Regions from separate parts of the Cronobacter malonaticus LMG 23826 genome, predicted to be linked through region 3. Evidence: predicted binding sites of a transcription regulator. Region 3 holds the regulator's gene; each other region holds the start of a gene.
The links. The regulator PhoB, encoded in region 3, activates phosphate uptake and scavenging genes when phosphate is short. The targets are predictions, from matches to a motif close to CTGTCATAAAACTGNCNNAT.
Positions count from the first base shown of each region.

Region 1: a site for PhoB is predicted at 3,071-3,090, ahead of glpT (glycerol-3-phosphate transporter). Genes of this name have one in related genera too.
Region 2: a site for PhoB is predicted at 2,978-2,997, ahead of AFK66_RS10055 (esterase-like activity of phytase family protein). Genes of this name have one in related genera too.

Region 1 is NZ_CP013940.1:1,217,310-1,223,103, forward strand. Features, by position in the region: gene AFK66_RS05725 (sensor histidine kinase) at 1-888, shown strand, start outside; gene AFK66_RS05730 (YfaZ family outer membrane protein) at 1,030-1,572, shown strand; gene AFK66_RS05735 (nicotinamide mononucleotide deamidase-related protein YfaY) at 1,666-2,862, shown strand; gene glpT (glycerol-3-phosphate transporter) at 3,199-4,551, shown strand; gene glpQ (glycerophosphodiester phosphodiesterase) at 4,561-5,619, shown strand; gene yfaE (class I ribonucleotide reductase maintenance protein YfaE) at 5,710-5,794, opposite strand, start outside.
Region 2 is NZ_CP013940.1:2,117,593-2,123,386, reverse strand. Features, by position in the region: gene AFK66_RS10075 (DMSO/selenate family reductase complex A subunit) at 1-642, shown strand, start outside; gene AFK66_RS10070 (DMSO/selenate family reductase complex B subunit) at 629-1,258, shown strand; gene AFK66_RS10065 (dimethyl sulfoxide reductase anchor subunit family protein) at 1,251-2,087, shown strand; gene AFK66_RS10060 (4Fe-4S binding protein) at 2,087-2,941, shown strand; gene AFK66_RS10055 (esterase-like activity of phytase family protein) at 3,042-4,397, shown strand; gene AFK66_RS10050 (methyl-accepting chemotaxis protein) at 4,449-5,794, opposite strand, start outside.
Region 3 is NZ_CP013940.1:3,079,427-3,085,220, reverse strand. Features, by position in the region: gene sbcC (exonuclease subunit SbcC) at 1-1,869, opposite strand, end outside; gene sbcD (exonuclease subunit SbcD) at 1,866-3,080, opposite strand; gene phoB (phosphate response regulator transcription factor PhoB) at 3,279-3,968, shown strand; gene phoR (phosphate regulon sensor histidine kinase PhoR) at 3,991-5,304, shown strand; gene brnQ (branched-chain amino acid transporter carrier protein BrnQ) at 5,703-5,794, shown strand, end outside.

The DNA.
Region 1 (5,794 bases), 1.9 Mb from region 3:
TTAACGCTGGTGCTCGCCGGGCTGCTGCTGCGTCGCGTACTCAAGCCGATGCGCAAGCTGTCGCGCCTGATGGTCAGGCGCTCGCCCGGCGAACTGACGCCGCTGCCCGATCTGCTGCCGTGGTCGGAAACGCGCCTGCTGATTATCGCTTTCAACCGCTATATGAGCCGCCTGCGTGCGCTCATCGCCCGCCAGGAGCGCTTCAGCGCCGACGCCTCTCATCAGTTAAAAACGCCGCTGGCCGTGCTGAAAACCCAGGCGGCCGTGGCGCTGGCAAGCCCCGATCCGGCGCAGTGGCGCGAAAGCCTTCAGGCAATGAGCGCGACGCTCGATCAGACTATCGATCTGACCGAGCGGTTGTTGCAGCTGGCGACGCTGCGGCGGGCGGAGCCGGGCGATACGCGCACGCTCGATGTGGTGGATCTGGTGGCGGCGGCGCGGGAAAGCTGTTTCTCCCGGCTGCCGCAGGCGCGCAGCAAGCCGGTCGATCTTGGTTATGAAGGCGAAGAGGGGCCGGTATGGGTCGCTGCTGAACCGCTGCTGCTGGCGGAGCTGTGCGCCAATTTGCTGGATAACGCGCTGAAATATACGCCCGCAGGCGGCGTGGTGACGGTGCGCGTCTGCGTTGAGGCGGACGGAGCGCGTCTTGAGGTGGAAGATAGCGGCCCGGGGATTGACGCCGCGCAGCGCGACCAGGCGCTGACGCCGTTTCGCCGTCTCGATAACGCCAGCGCGCACCCCGGCGCCGGGCTGGGGCTGGCGCTGGTTAATGATATCGCCCGCTGGCACCGCACCCGCGCCGAACTGCTGAAAGGCGAGCAGCTCGGCGGATTGCTGGTGCGCGTGCGTCTGCCGCTTCATCCTCCGCCGGGTCAAAGCGGCGTTTAATGCTGTTGTGCATAGATGTTTTCTCCTTTTTCGCGCCTCGCCGGTGTTGCGCGGCCGCATCACGTTGATTGCCGCCCCGATACAGGTACAATGCCGCGTTGCCCTTTGCAGGGCACTTTTTCTTTTTTTGAGATACATGGAATGAAAAACACACTTCGTTTAGCAATGGCCGGCCTGCTGCTGGCTGCCACCCAGGCGAGCGCTATCAGCGTCAACGGCTCCGTGGGCGAGCATTACACCAATATGGGCGTGGGTCTCGGCACCGAAAGCAGCGGTCTGCAGCTCACCGGCAACTGGGCGCACAATGACGATCACGGTGATATCGTGGGCGCGGGACTGGGCTTCAATATGCCGCTCGGGCCGTTTATGGTCACGCCTGGCGTGAAGGCGGTTTACCTGAACCCGAAAGAGGGCAGTGAAGGCTACGCGGCGGCGGTCGGCGGCGGCGTGCGCTGGGATCTCGGCCAGCATCTTTCGCTGTTTGGCGACTACTACTACTCGCCGGATTCGCTCTCCAGCGGCGTGAATGATTATCAGGAAGCCAGCGCAGGCGCGCGTTTCTCTCTGTTCCGCCCGATTAGCGTCGAAGCCGGTTATCGCTACATCAACCTGACCGGTAAAGATGGCGATCGCGACAGCAAAGTGGCCGATGGCCCATACCTGGGCGTCAGCGCAGGGTTCTGATTTTCCGGGCGCAGTGTTCCGCTGCGCCTGTTTTTCTCCTTCTTCTTTTCTCTGCGCGCTATAGTAAAGCGTTCCCTTCTTGCGGAGAAAATAATGCTACAGACAGAAATGCTCTCGACCGGCGATGAGGTGTTGCACGGTCAGATTGTCGATACCAACGCCGCCTGGCTTGCCGATCTGTTTTTTAATCAGGGATTGCCGCTGACCCGCCGTAACACCGTGGGTGATAGCCTCGAATCGCTGGTGTCCGCGCTGACCGAACGCAGCCAGCACGCCGATATTTTAATCGTCAACGGCGGCCTCGGGCCGACCAGCGACGATCTCAGTGCCGAAGCGGCGGCCCGCGCGGCGGGCGTGGAGCTGGTGCTGCATGAAGGCTGGCTCGCGCAGATGGAGCGTTTTTTCGAAGCGCGCGGGCGCGTGATGGCCGCGAGTAACCGTAAACAGGCGCTGCTGCCAGCGGGCAGTGAAATGATCGACAACCCGGTCGGCACCGCCTGCGGGTTTGCCATCAAGCTCAACCGCTGTCTGATTTTCTTCACGCCGGGCGTGCCGTCTGAATTTAAGCGCATGGTGGAGCATGAGATCCTGCCGCGCCTGCGCGAGCGCTTTACGCTCCCTGAGCCGCCGCTCTGCCTGCGTCTGACCACGTTTGGCCGCTCTGAAAGCGATCTCGCCGCCGCACTCGATTCGCTGACGCTACCGCCGGACGTCGTGATGGGCTATCGTTCCTCCACGCCGATTATCGAACTCAAACTGACCGGGCCTGCGTCGCGGCGCGCGGAGATGGAAGCCGTCTGGCCGAAAGTGCGTGAAGTGGCGGGCGACAGCCTGATTTTTGAAGGCACCGAAACGCTGCCTGCCCAGATTGCCCGCTGCCTGCGCGAGCAGCAGCTCAGCATTACGTTAAGCGAGCAGTTCACCGCGGGCCTGCTGGCGCTGCAACTGTCGGGTGCCGACGCGCCGCTGCTGGCAAGCGAAGTGCTGCCCGCCCAGGTGGAGACGCTGGCGCAGACCGCCCACTGGAACGTGGATCGTCGCAGCCGTCATCTAGCCGACCTGGCGCTGAGCATCGCGAGCGTGGAAGACGACGAGATTAACATCGCGCTCACCACGCCGCAGGGCACGCACGCCGTGCGCCTGCGCTTTAACGCCAGCCGCTATGCGCTGCATATCCGCCAGGAAATTTGCGCCATGATGGCGCTGACGCTGGTGCGCCGCTGGCTTAACGGCCAGGACGTGACGGCAAGCCAGGGCTGGGTGCAGGTAGTCGAAACACACACGGTCTGACACTGCAACGGGGCGCCTGTGCAGAGCCGGGCGTCCGTTATCTGCTGAACATCCAGACGCGCTGCTCTGCGCTCTATTCCCCTCTCTGTTTTCCATTTAGCGTACTGGCGCTCACACCGCGCATTTTCCTTCTCTTTTATGCGCTTAATCGAAAGTAAACGCGCACCATTCGAAAATAAATGGCAAAAATTTGCGCTTTTGTTTTCGAATGTCATATTTCTGTAACATTTTGTGCGACGTTTCACAGCATAAATAATCCATTTTGCCTACTATCACGCTCGCAAAGGAAACATAAGTAAAACGAATAGATATAAACCTCATCAGCAGGAGACAGAGATGTTAAGTATTTTTAAACCCGCCCCGCATCGCGCAAGGCTGCCTGACGGCGAGATAGATCCGCTCTATCGTCGCCTGCGCTGGCAGATTTTTATGGGGATTTTCTTCGGCTATGCCGCTTACTATCTGGTGCGTAAAAACTTTGCCCTCGCGATGCCGTATCTGGTGGAGCAGGGCTTCTCGCGCGGCGATCTCGGTTTTGCGCTTTCGGGCATTTCCATCGCTTATGGATTCTCAAAGTTCATCATGGGTTCAGTGTCTGACCGCTCGAATCCGCGGGTCTTCCTGCCCGCGGGTTTGATCCTCGCGGCGGCGGTGATGCTGTTTATGGGCTTCGTTCCCTGGGCGACATCGAGCATTATGGTGATGTTTGTGCTGCTGTTCCTGTGCGGTTGGTTCCAGGGCATGGGGTGGCCGCCGTGCGGGCGCACGATGGTGCACTGGTGGTCGCAGAAAGAGCGCGGCCGGATTGTCTCCGTGTGGAACTGCGCCCATAACGTGGGCGGCGGGATCCCGCCGCTGCTGTTTTTGCTCGGCATGGCATGGTTCAACGACTGGCACGCCGCGCTCTATATGCCCGCGTTCGCAGCAATTCTGGTAGCGATTATCGCCTTCGCCCTGATGCGCGATACGCCGCAGTCCTGCGGCCTGCCACCCATCGAAGCGTATAAAAATGATTACCCGGACGACTATAACGAGAAGCACGAAGAAGAGCTGACCGCGAAGCAGATCTTCATGCAATACGTGCTGCCGAATAAGCTGCTGTGGTACATCGCTATCGCGAACGTGTTCGTTTACCTGCTGCGCTACGGCATCCTCGACTGGTCGCCGACCTATTTAAAAGAGGTGAAGCATTTCGCGCTGGATAAATCGTCCTGGGCGTATTTCTTCTATGAATACGCGGGCATCCCCGGCACGCTGATTTGCGGCTGGATGTCGGACAAGGTTTTCCGTGGCAACCGCGGCGCGACCGGCGTGTTCTTTATGACGCTGGTGACCATCGCCACTATCGTTTACTGGCTCAACCCGCCGGGCAACCCACACATTGATATGGTGTGCATGATTGTCATCGGCTTTCTGATTTACGGCCCGGTGATGCTGATTGGTCTGCATGCGCTGGAACTGGCACCGAAAAAGGCGGCGGGCACCGCGGCGGGCTTTACCGGCCTGTTCGGCTACCTCGGCGGCTCGGTGGCGGCGAGCGCTATCGTGGGCTACACCGTCGATTTCTTTGGCTGGGATGGCGGCTTTATGGTGATGATTGGCGGCAGCATTCTGGCGGTATTACTGCTGATTATCGTGATGGTCGGTGAGCATAAACACCACCATGCAACGCTTGCGAAACGCGGATAAGGAGCACCCATGAAACTGAAAATGACGCTGGCGGCGCTGGCGATTGGCGTGATGTCGGCAAGCGCGCTGGCGGCGGATAAACTGGTGATCGCGCATCGCGGTGCCAGCGGATATCTGCCAGAGCATACGCTGCCTGCCAAAGCGATGGCCTATGCGCAGGGCGCGGATTACCTGGAGCAGGATCTGGTGATGACCAAAGATGACCAGCTGGTGGTGCTGCATGACCACTACCTGGATCGCGTCACCGACGTGGCGGAGCGCTTCCCCGACCGCGCGCGTAAAGATGGCCGTTACTACGCGATCGATTTCACGCTCGCGGAGATCAAATCGCTGAAATTCAGCGAAGGCTTTGAACTGGAAAACGGCAAAAAGGTGCAGACCTTCCCTGGTCGCTTCCCGATGGGTAAATCCGATTTCCGGGTGCATACCTTTGAAGAAGAGATCGAGTTTGTGCAGGGACTGAACCACTCCACCGGTAAAAACATCGGTATTTACCCGGAGATCAAAGCGCCGTGGTTCCATCATCAGGAAGGCAAGGATATCGCCGCGAAGACGCTGGAAACCCTGAAAAAATATGGCTATACCACGAAGCAGGATAAGGTCTATCTGCAATGTTTCGACGCCAACGAGCTTAAGCGCATTAAAAATGAGCTGGAGCCGAAAATGGGGATGGATCTGAAGCTGGTGCAGCTTATCGCTTACACCGACTGGAACGAAACCCAGGAGAAGCAGGCCGATGGCAAATGGGTAAACTATCGCTATGACTGGATGTTTAAACCGGGCGCCATGAAGCAGATTGCGCAGTACGCCGACGGCATCGGGCCGGATTACCATATGCTGGTGGCGGAAGGCTCGACCAAGGACCACGTGACGCTGACCGATATGGCGAAAGAGGCGCACGCCAGCCATTTGCAGGTGCACCCGTATACGGTGCGCGCCGACCAGTTGCCGGTATACGCCACGGATGTGAATCAGCTTTATGACGTGCTGTATAACAAGGCGGAAGTGGACGGGCTGTTTACCGATTTCCCGGATAAAGCGGTGAGTTTTTTGAAAGATAATCGCTGATATTGCCGGTTGGCGGTTTCGCCTGATCCGGCCTGGTACCAGGGGTTGCCAGGCCGGGTATGCGTCGCGCCACCCGACAATACGGCGTTGTTACATCTCTATTTCGATATCGCCCTGCGGTTTACAGCAGCAGGGCAAAATCTCGCCCTCCTGAATAAACGCCAGCGGTTTCGTC
Region 2 (5,794 bases), 960 kb from region 3:
GAGAAAACCCGCGAGGCGCTGGCGGATCGCAAGCTGCCCGATTTCGCCGGGCTGTGCGCCAATCCGCACGTCTACCTGAAATCGCCGCCGTATGTCGCGTTTGAAGAGAATATCCGCGACCCGGACAACCATCCGTTCCCGACACCCTCCGGCAAAATTGAAATTTTCTCTAAGCGACTCTGGGAGATGAAACACCCGGAGATCCCGGCGCTTTCGCACTATGTGCCCGCGAAAGAAGGGCCAGAAGACGCGCTGCGCGACAAATATCCGCTACAGCTCATTACGTGGAAGGGGAAAAACCTCGCCAACTCGACGCAATACGCCAACCCGTGGCTGCAGGAGGTGCAGCGCCAGCAGCTCTGGATTAACCCGCAGGACGCCCGCGCGCGCGGCATTCAGCAGGGCGATCTGGTGCGTATTTATAACGATCGCGGCGTGGTGCGCATTCCCGCCGAAGTGACGCCGCGCATTATTCCCGGCGTGGTGGCGATGCAGGCGGGTGCCTGGTGGCAGCCGGATGCTGACGGCGTCGATAACGGCGGCTGTCCGAATGTGCTCACCAGCGCGCGCATCACTCCGCTTGCCAAAGGCAACGCCCATCAAACCCTGCTCGTTGAGGTAACCAGACATGAGTCAGTTTAAAGACTATCCCCCGGTCAGCGGCGAGCAACTGGGATTTTTCATCGATTCGTCGCGCTGTTCAGGCTGCAAAGCCTGCCAGGTGGCGTGCAAAGACAAAAATAATCTCGAACCGGGGCGGCGCTTTCGGCGCGTCTATGAGGTTCACGGCGGCGGCTTCACGCCCACCGGCGCAGGCGGGCTTATGCAAAATGTCTTTGCTTATACCTTGTCGATTTCGTGCAACCACTGCGCAGACCCCATCTGCACGCGCAACTGTCCAACCACCGCCATGCACAAGCGCGACGGCGACGGCATCGTGCGGGTGAACACCGATAAATGCGTCGGTTGCGGCTACTGCGCCTGGTCGTGCCCTTACGGCGCGCCGCAGCGCAATACGCAGACCGGGCAGATGTCGAAATGCGATTTCTGCATCGATCGGCTGGCGAAGGGCGAGCCGCCGGTGTGCGTCGCCACGTGCCCGCTCGGGGCTATCCAGTTCGGGCCGATTAGTGCGCTGCGTGAACGCTTCGGCACACTCTCAGACGTCAACGGCCTGCCGCCGTCATCCGTCACCAGACCCAATCTGGTTATTAAGCCGCATCAGGGCGCTCAGCAGGAGGAACAGCATGATGCATGAGTTTCCGTTAGTGATTTTTACGCTGCTGATGCAGGGCGCGGTGGGCTTTACGCTGATGCTTTGCCTGACCGCCGGGCTGATGCCCCGCGCGGGGCGGCATACGCTCGCCACACTGCCTGCGCTGGTTTGTGTGGGCGTTGCGGCGGCGCTCGGTTTGCTCGCCTCTACGCTGCATCTGGGCTATCCCCTCAACGCCTTTAATGCGCTGCGCCATCTGTCCAGCTCCTGGCTCAGCCGGGAGATTGCGCTCGCGGGCGTGTTTATGGCGTTGCTGGCTATCAGTATTTTGCTGCTGATAATGAAACGCACCGTGCCGTGGCCGCTGCTGTGGCTGACGGTGCTGGCGGGGCTTGCGGATATGGTGGCCATGGCGTCCATTTACTGCCACGCGTCTGTCGTCACCTGGCAGCACGTCAACACCTGGGCCATGTTCCTGGGTTCGGTCGTGCTCATCGGCGCGTCGTTGTTACAGTTGCGCCTCGCGTTGCGTCCGGCCTTCAACGCGCAGGCAGAGCTCGCCGCCAGCCGGCGTCTCTCGCTGCTGGCACTGGCGGTGGTATTGATCCGGCTTCTCATTCAGCCTGCGTACTATCACTTTTTAGCGCAGGCTATCGTACCGGTGACGTTTCCGCTGCAACCGCTGTCGGCCTTCAACGCCTGCGCCGGGCTGCGCCTCACCGGCTGGTGCTGCTCAGCGGCGGGCGCGATGCTGCTGATGACCGGGCTGACGCGCCCGCATGGCTCGCGCTCGTCGCAAATGACCGGCAGCACGCTGATACTCATCGGCGAACTGCTGCTGCGTCTGGCATTTTTCTCCATTGATGGCTGATGGATCTCTTTGACACCTTCGCGCCCGCACAACCCTGTGTGGGCGCGCGCTGCGCCAGGAAACGGCTGGCCCGCAGCCGCTGCGATTATTGCGTAACACGCTGCCCGACCGGCGCGCTGGCCATCCACAATCATGAGGTTATTCTCGCCCCGGAGCGATGCACCGGCTGCGGGATCTGCCTGTTTGTCTGCCCGGCGGACGCGTTTGAGAGTCTCGTGCCGCTGGCGCGTACCCATCGCGATGGCGTACTGCTCGGGCCGTACACGCTGCCGGTCGCGGCAGAGGAGCTGATGCTCTGGCATACGCAGTACCGCATACGCGCGGTTGCGGTGGATCTCATGCGTGACCCGCTGTGGCTGCGTCCGCTGGCAGAACTTAACCTGTGGCTGAAAAAGCGCGGCGAGCCGCCCTGGCAGTGTGTTGCGGTTTCATCAACGCCCGGGGAGGCGAAGCGCCGTCTGCTGAGGCCTGACGGTGAACTCGCACGCGTACGCTATGACGCCGCCACACGGCGCGCGGCGGGGGCGTTTTCCACAACCTGTGTCGCCGTTCTGGACACCACGCGCTGTCTGGTATGCGGCGCCTGTGACCGGGTGTGCGCAGGCGGCGCGATTCGCTTTGATGAAGAGGATTTCACACTCAATACCGCACGTTGCGATGGTTGCGGCGACTGCGCGGCGGTGTGCCCGGTTAAGGCTATAACCATAACGGAGGGCGACGCCGGGCCGCTGATTCACCGGGCGTTGCATCACGCCCGCTGCGAGCGCTGCGGCGAGCCGTGGCGTGCATGGCGGCAGGGCGAGAAGCTGTGCCCGGTTTGTCGGCGTCATGGCTTCAACATGCGCGGCGGTTAACGCTGTGACTCGCTGAATCCACAGGGGAAAAGGGCGCTGTCATTAATCTGTCACGCCTGCGTCTTATAACAGTCTCACCCCGACTCTGGATCTGTGAACAATGAAAATTAAACCGCTTACGCTCGCTTTCGCCGCGCTTTTTCCGCTCTGTTCACTGGCCGCCGCGCCGCAGGTTGAACGCTATGTCGTGACGTTTCCGCAGGAAGACCATGTGGTCTATTCCGGCAACTACGCCAGCGCGTTTCCGAATGGCCTGCCGGTAGGCGTTGGCTCCGGCCTGCTGTTTTTACGCAAAGAGGGCGATGACCTGATTTTCGCGACCGTCACCGACCGCGGCCCGAACGCCGACTCGCCGAAAATGGGTAAGCAGGAGTCGAAAATCTTCGCAAGCCCGGAGTACACGCCGCTGATGATGACCATTCGCGTCAGCAAAGATCAGGCGCAGGCGAGCGACCCGATGCCATTGCATGACGATCAGGGCAATATCAGCGGTCTGCCGCTGCCTGCCGGGCTTATCGGCGCGACGAATGAGCTGGCGCTCAACGACGCGCTGCAAACGCTCACTGGCGATAAGCGCGGGCTGGATACCGAAGGCATCACGCCAGACGGCAAGGGCGGCTACTGGCTGTGTGACGAATATGGTCCGTTTATTATTCATGTGGACGCCAGCGGCGCGATCCTTGCTAAACATGGCCCGCAGGCCGGTAAGGGTGAAGAGGGCGTGGCGGGCGGACTGCCAAATATCATTAAATGGCGTCAGCCTAACCGCGGCTTTGAAGGGCTGACCCGGATGCCGGACGGGCGCATTATCGCGGCGGTGCAGAGCACGCTGGATATCGACGGCAAAACCAAAAACACCGCGCGCTTTACGCGTCTGGTGAGTTTTGACCCGGCGACCGGTAAAACCGCGATGTACGGTTATCCGATCGACATCGACGTCTATAAAAAAGCCAAAGACGCTAAAATCGGCGATATCGTGGCGCTCGATGACCATCGTATTCTGCTTATCGAGCAGGGCGGCGATAAAAACAAAACCATGCGCAACCGTATCTATGTGGTCGATCTCAGCAACGCCACCGATCTGAGCACGCTGGATAACACCCAGCCGCCGGAATTTGACGATGCGGAAAAACTCAACGCGCGCGGCGTGAAGCTCGCCACAAAACAGCTGGCGGTTGATTTGCGTGAACTGGGCTGGCAGCAGGAAAAGGCCGAAGGGCTGGCGCTTATCGACTCGCAAACCCTCGCGGTCATTAACGATAACGACTTTGGTTTACAGTCAGAGCTGCTGGAGCCGCAGGGCGATAAAAAAGCGATGGATGACTACAACGTCGACGGAAAGGGGCATTTGACCCTGGACGGCAAGCCGGTTGCCAGCAAAATCGGCATTAAGCCGCTGGAAAAACCCGCCTCGCAGAATGAACTGTGGGTTATAAAGCTCGATAAACCGCTTTAAGCGCAATAAAAAAGGGCAGGCTGGCACCTGCCCTGACTCGTTTTACAACCGTTAGCTCAGTTTAAACACCGCGACCGCCTGATTGAGCAGCTGTGACTGCTCTTTCAGCGAGTGGGCGGCGGCAGAGGCTTCTTCCACCAGCGCGGCGTTCTGCTGGGTGACGGAATCCATCTGCGCGACGGCCTGGTTAATCTGCTCAATCCCACGGCTCTGCTCGCCAGTGGAGAGCGCGATTTCTGACATCAGCTCAGAGACCTGTTTAATCGAGCCGATAATGCGCTTCATGCTCTCGCCCGCGCGCGCCACACGGTCACTGCCCAGCACCACCTGTTCGCCGGACTGCTCGATAAGCTCTTTGATCTCCTTCGCGGCCACCGACGAGCGCTGCGCCAGGTTACGCACTTCGCTTGCCACCACCGCAAAACCTCGACCCTGCTCACCCGCACGGGCGGCTTCCACCGCGGCGTTGAGCGCCAGAATGTTAGTCTGGAAGGCGATATCTTCGATAATGCCGATAATGTTGTCGATCTTACTGGAACTGGATTCGATCTCCTGCATGGAGACGACGACTTCTTCGACAATTGCGTTGCCTTCCTGCGCGGCGCTGCGCATATTGCCCGCGAGTTTATTGGCCTCGGCGGTGTTCTCCGAGGTGTGCTTCACGGTGGAGGTCAGCTGTTCCATGCTGGCGGCGGTTTCGCCAAGCGATGCGGCCTGCTCTTCGGTACGCGCCGAGAGATCGACGTTACCGGCGGCGATCTCTTCTGCGGCGTGGGCCACGCTCTGGCTGGAGTCGCGTACCTGGGCGATGATATTGACCAGCGACAGACGCATCTGCTCAAGCGAGCCGAGCATCTCGCCAATCTCATCTTTCGAGCCGGAGAGCACCGGCGTGTGCAGCTCGCCTTCCGCCATCTGCTGGCAGTGACGACGCGCGGCATCCAGCGGCGACAGTACGCGGCGCTTCAGCAGAATAAACATCGCGCCAATCAGCAGCGTAAACAGCAGGGCGAACACTGCGATGGTGACGATGCTGTTCACAAAACGCGCCTGTGCTTCCTGGTTCAGACGCTGGGCATATTTCTCACGAAACGCCAGCAACTGATCGAGCGTGATCTCAAACTGGCGATCCAGTTGTGGAATTGTGGTGCTTACGAGCTGGTTAAACCGCGCGGTATCGTTGCGGCTCGCCGCATCCATCAGCGGACGCAGGCCGTCATCGACATAGGCCTGCCAGGCCTGACGGTACGGGGCCGCCAGCGCTTCTTCGCCTTCAACCGCAGGGGCTGCTTTGTAGTTATTGAACGCCGCGATGGCTTTTTGCATCACCTCGTTAGCGGATTCAAGCGACGCCTGCGTTTTCTGGGTATCGCCAAGAGAGGCGTTAATCATCGCCT
Region 3 (5,794 bases):
GGCCTCCAGCATCTGACGCTCGCGCAGCAGGTGCAACTGCTGTTCGCGGCGGGTCTGTTCGTCAAGCCACGGGGTGAGATCGTCGCCTGGTGCCTGGGTGAGACCGGCCGCCGCACAGAGCGTCTGCCATTGTGAGGTGAGTGCTTGCTCTTCTTCCAGCAGGCTTGCCGCTTCGCTTTCCTGCTGCTGGCGCTGTTTCATCAGCGCGTCGAGCTGGCCGCGCAGCGCTGCGCCCTCGGTGCCGAGCTGCTCTTTCTCCTGCTCCAGTTGCGCAAGACGCAGGCGGCTCGCGTCAGGCTTCAGCGCCTGATACGCCTCCACGGCCGGGTGTTCGGTCGCGCCGCACAGCGGGCAGGGGCTGCCGGGTTGCAGGCGCGCGCGCTCTTCAACGAGGCTCGCGATACGCTGCTCCAGATCGCAGACCGCTTTCGCGCGCTCCACATCCTGTTGTTTAGTTTTGTAATCCTGACGCTTTTGCGCCAGCTGCTGCTCAAGCTGCTGGATCTGCGTTTGCAGGACGCTGTTCGTCTCCTGCAGGCGCGCTTTACGGCGCGTCAGGGGCGCAAAGGATGACTGGAGCGTTGAAAGCTTCTGGCGCAGCGGGCGCTGCTCGTTAAGCTGCGCCAGCGCCTGCGCGGCGTCCTCCGGCGAGAGCGCAAGCCCGGCGTCCGGCAGCGCGTCTCGCTTGCGGCGGGTGGCGTCGAGCGTCTCGTTCAGCGCGCGGAGCTGGTCGCGGTCGCGTTTTTGATGCGCCAGCACCGCGCGCCAGCCTGCGAGCTCGCTGCTCCAGAGGCGAAAGCGGTCATGCTCCGTCAGCCACTGGCCGAGTTGCGTGAGTTCCGCCGTCTGCACCTGCGCCTGTTGCGCGGCGGCCTGGCGGATCTCCCGGCGGCGCTGCTGGCTTTCCTGTAAGCGAACGCTTACTTCTTCATGCTGGCGACCGGTGGCGGCAAGGGTGGTTTCCAGCTCCTGACAGCGCAGCCACGCCGGACGCAGTTTTTCCGCCGGTAGCGCCGCTTCAAGCCGCGCGAGATCCGGGGCGGCGGCCTGTAACGCCGCATCCGCCGCAGCCGCGGCCTGGCGTGCCGCGTCGAGCGCGCGGGCAAGCGCGGTGCGCTGCGTCAGCCACAGGTGCTCTTGCTGTAACTGGCGCTGGCGGGCAAGCAGCGTTTTTTCCTCGTCAGTAAGCGCCTGCAAACCTGTGGTTAAGCTTTCCCGCTGCGCTTCGTCCAGCAGCCGCACGCCCTGCGCCTGCGATTCGAGCTTCTCAAGCTGGCTGCGGGCCTCTTTATGCTGTTCGAAAATACGTGCCGAGACCTGGCCGTAGATTTCGGTACCGGTCAGTTCTTCCAGCAGTTCGGCACGCGCTTTGGCTTCGGCATTGAGAAACGCGGCGAACTGGCCCTGCGAGAGCATCATCGAACGGGTGAAACGGTCGTAATCGAGGCCCGTCAGCGCGGCAATTCTGTCGAGTTTGTCTTTGATTTTATCGGCGACGATTTTGCCGTCTTCGCAGCGCGCCAGCTCCACACGCGGGGCCTGTAAATTGCCATCCGGCTGGCCGCGCGCGCGGCTCTGGCTCCAGAAGGCGCGCCAGGCGACGCCTTTGACTTCAAACTCCACTTCCGCCAGACACTCGGCGGTGTCGCGCGTCATCAGGTCATTCTGGCTTTGCGACAGCGCGTTCAGGCGCGGCGTGCGGTGGTAGAGCGCAAGGCAGATGGCATCCAGCAGCGTGGTTTTGCCCGCGCCGGTCGGGCCGGTGATCGCGAACAGCCCGTTGCTCGCGAACGGTTCGGCGGTAAAGTCGATTTTCCATTCGCCTTTCAGCGAGTTCAGGTTTTTTAGCCGTAGAGTTAAGATTTTCATGCCTCATCCTCCTCGTGCAGGCTCTCCAGCGTGCGGGCGAAGAGCGTGCGCAGGCGCGCTTTCTCCGGCTCCTCAAACGCCTCCAGTTCAAGGCGTCGTTCAAACACCTCTTCCGGCCCCAGCTCGCTAAGCGTTTCGGTGCTGAGCGTGCCGAGCGCGCGCGCGCGCATTTCGCGGCTGCGGCGCAGCAGAACGACCTCCACCGGCAGGCTTTCGGTGAGCACGCTTATCTGGCGGTGCATATCATGCAGAAATTCAGCGGTGTCGATTTCGATATCGAGCCAGACTTTCGGCTCGTCCGGCGCGTCGCGCCACTGTTCGAGCTGCGCGGTAATGGACTCCAGGCTGCCTTTCAGCACCGCCAGCGGCTGGCTGACCGGCACCGGCAGGGCCGTGACGTCGCGCAGTTTGCCATCGGCAAACTCCACCAGATAAACGCTTTTCTCTTTGCCGGTTTCATCAAAGCTCAGCGCAATCGGCGAGCCGCTGTAGCGGATATGCTCGCAGCCCGCCACTTTCTGGGCGCGGTGAATATGCCCGAGCGCAATGTAATCGGCGGGGGGAAAGCGGTCTGCGGGGAAGGCGTCGAGCGTGCCTATATAAATGTCGCGTACCGCGTCACTTTTGGTTACGCCAACGGTGGTCAGATGGCCGGTCGCGATAATCGGCAGGTTACGCTCGCCGCGAAGCTGGCAGGCGGCCTCATAGCTCTGTTGATAGTGCAGGCTGATGGCCTCCAGCAGTTGCTGCTGCTTTTCACGGCCCGACTGCCCGCCAAGGCTTCGCAGCACGTCGCGCGGGCGCAAAAACGGCACCGGACAGAGCACCGCGCCAGGTTCGCCGTCGCGGCGGTATAAAAGCGTGGCCTGCGTTTCTGGCGTAAGCTGCGCGCTGGCGATAACGTGGGTATTGAGGCAGGCCAGCAGTTCGCGGGATTCATTGAGCGTCGCCACCGAATCGTGGTTGCCGCCGAGCACGATAAGCGGGCAGTTCGCCGCCTGGAGTTTGACCACAAAGCGGTTATAGAGCTCACGCGCATAGCTTGGCGGCGCGCCGGTATCGAAGATGTCGCCCGCGACGATAATCGCATCTACCTGATGCGCAACCGCTGCCTCCAGCAGCCAGTCGAGAAAGGCTTCATGTTCGGCGGCGCGGCTTTTGGCGTAAAAATTTTGACCAAGATGCCAGTCTGAGGTATGCAGAATACGCATGGGATGCCCTGTGGCGAAAAAGCGAGAAGGGGATTATAAACATCCAGTACGGCGGGTGTCCTGTTTCGTCGCGCCGCCGGGTTTAACCGCCTGCGCTGACAGGTCATCTTACGGTCATCTTTTTCATAAATCTGTCATAAATCTGACGCATAATGGCGCCGCATAACATACTGTTTACTTTATTTAACAGGGCGAATCATGGCGAGACGTATTCTGGTCGTTGAAGATGAAGCACCTATCCGCGAGATGGTGTGTTTCGTACTGGAACAAAACGGCTTCCAGCCGGTGGAAGCGGAAGATTATGACAGTGCGGTGAATCAACTCAATGAGCCGTGGCCCGATCTGATTCTGCTGGACTGGATGCTGCCCGGCGGATCGGGGATCCAGTTTATTAAACATATCAAACGCGAAGCGCTGACCCGTGAGATCCCTGTGGTGATGCTGACCGCGCGCGGCGAAGAAGAAGATCGCGTGCGTGGCCTGGAGACCGGGGCTGACGATTACATTACCAAACCGTTCTCCCCGAAAGAGCTGGTGGCGCGTATTAAAGCGGTCATGCGTCGTATCTCGCCAATGGCCGTTGATGAAGTTATCGAAATGCAGGGCTTAAGCCTCGATCCGTCATCGCACCGCGTGATGACCGGCGAAAACCCCCTCGATATGGGGCCGACCGAATTCAAGCTGTTACACTTCTTTATGACGCACCCGGAGCGCGTTTATAGCCGCGAACAGCTGCTGAATAACGTCTGGGGCACCAATGTGTATGTGGAAGATCGCACCGTGGATGTGCATATCCGCCGCCTGCGTAAGGCGCTGGAGCAGAGTGGTCATGACAGAATGGTTCAGACGGTGCGCGGTACGGGTTATCGGTTCTCAACCCGTTTTTAAACCCAAAACAGGAGTGTGACGCGTGCTGGAACGGCTGTCATGGAAAAGACTGGTGCTGGAGCTGTTGCTCTGCTGTATCCCGGCGCTGGTGCTCGGGGCGATATTCGGCTATCTGGCATGGTTTTTACTGGCGGCGGTGACCGGATTGCTTATCTGGCATTTCTGGAATCTGCTGCGACTCTCCTGGTGGCTGTGGGTGGATCGCAGCATGACGCCGCCGCCCGGCAGCGGGAGCTGGGAGCCGCTGCTCTACGGCCTGCACCAGATGCAGTTGCGCAATAAAAAACGCCGCCGCGAACTAGGTAATCTTATCAAACGCTTTCGCAGCGGCGCGGAATCCCTGCCGGACGCCGTGGTGCTGACCACGGAAGAGGGCGTCATCTTCTGGTGTAACGGCCTTGCGCAACAGCTTCTCGGCCTGCGCTGGCCGGACGATAACGGCCAGAACATCTTAAACCTGCTGCGCTACCCGGAATTCACCAGCTATCTGCGCGGCAAGGAGTTCAACCGGCCATTGCATCTGGTGCTTAACAACGGGCGTCATCTTGAGTTTCGCGTCATGCCGTACAGCGAAGATCAACTGTTAATGGTGGCGCGCGACGTCACGCAGATGCACCAGCTCGAAGGCGCGCGGCGCAACTTCTTCGCCAACGTCAGCCATGAGTTGCGCACGCCGCTCACCGTGTTGCAGGGGTATCTGGAGATGATGCACGAGCAGACGCTCGAAGGGCCGCTGCGGGAAAAAGCGCTACACACTATGCGCGAGCAGACTTACCGCATGGAAGGGCTGGTGAAACAGCTACTCACGCTCTCGAAAATCGAGGCGGCGCCCGCGATGCAGCTTAACGAAACCATCGACGTGCCGATGATGCTGCGGGTGGTGGAGCGCGAAGCGCAGACGCTGAGCCAGCAGAAGCATACTTTTACGTTTGAGGTCGATCCGCAGCTCAAAGTGCTTGGCAATGACGAGCAGTTGCGCAGCGCGATTTCAAACCTGGTCTATAACGCGGTCAACCATACGCCCGAGGGCACGCACATCACCGTGCGCTGGGAGCACGTGGCGAACGGGGCGCGCTTTAGCGTGGCGGACACCGGGCCAGGGATTGCCGCGGAGCATATTCCGCGCCTCACCGAGCGGTTCTATCGTGTTGATAAGGCGCGCTCGCGCCAGACAGGCGGGAGTGGGCTGGGGCTTGCGATTGTGAAACATGCGCTGACGCACCACGATGCGCGTCTGGAGATTGAAAGTACGCCTGGCAAAGGCACCACGTTTTCGTTCCTCCTGCCGGAGCGATTAATTGTCTCCGCGCCCGCTAAAGCGCTTTCTGACATTTAGTTCGTCAACCTTTCTTTCCAGGGCCAGCCATAAGCTGGCCTTATTCATTTTTTCGCCGCCTCTGAACGTTTTTTTCAGCGTTTGACGCTTTTTTGCTCGCGCGAATCGCCGGAGGTTTTTTACGATTTCAGATTTTATCACTACCCTGAAACTTAGATCTGGCATAAAGGTCTGGTTTTACGATCCCGTCTTGCCTTTAAACGTTATAAGCGTTTAAATTGCGCCCCTGCTATTGCCAGACCGACTGTTTTTACCTGGTAAATCGAAAAACAATTCTTCGCCAGCGTAATCGGGAAGCATATCCCGCTGTCAGCTCTGCAAATAGCCGCGTTTTCGTCAGGTGACTGGCGGTAAAAAATTATTCAATTTCAACACCACATCCACAGGCAGTAAATCTTATGACCCATCGTTTAAAATCGCGCGACATTATCGCACTGGGGTTTATGACCTTTGCGCTGTTCGTCGGCGCGGGCAATATCATTTTCCCTCC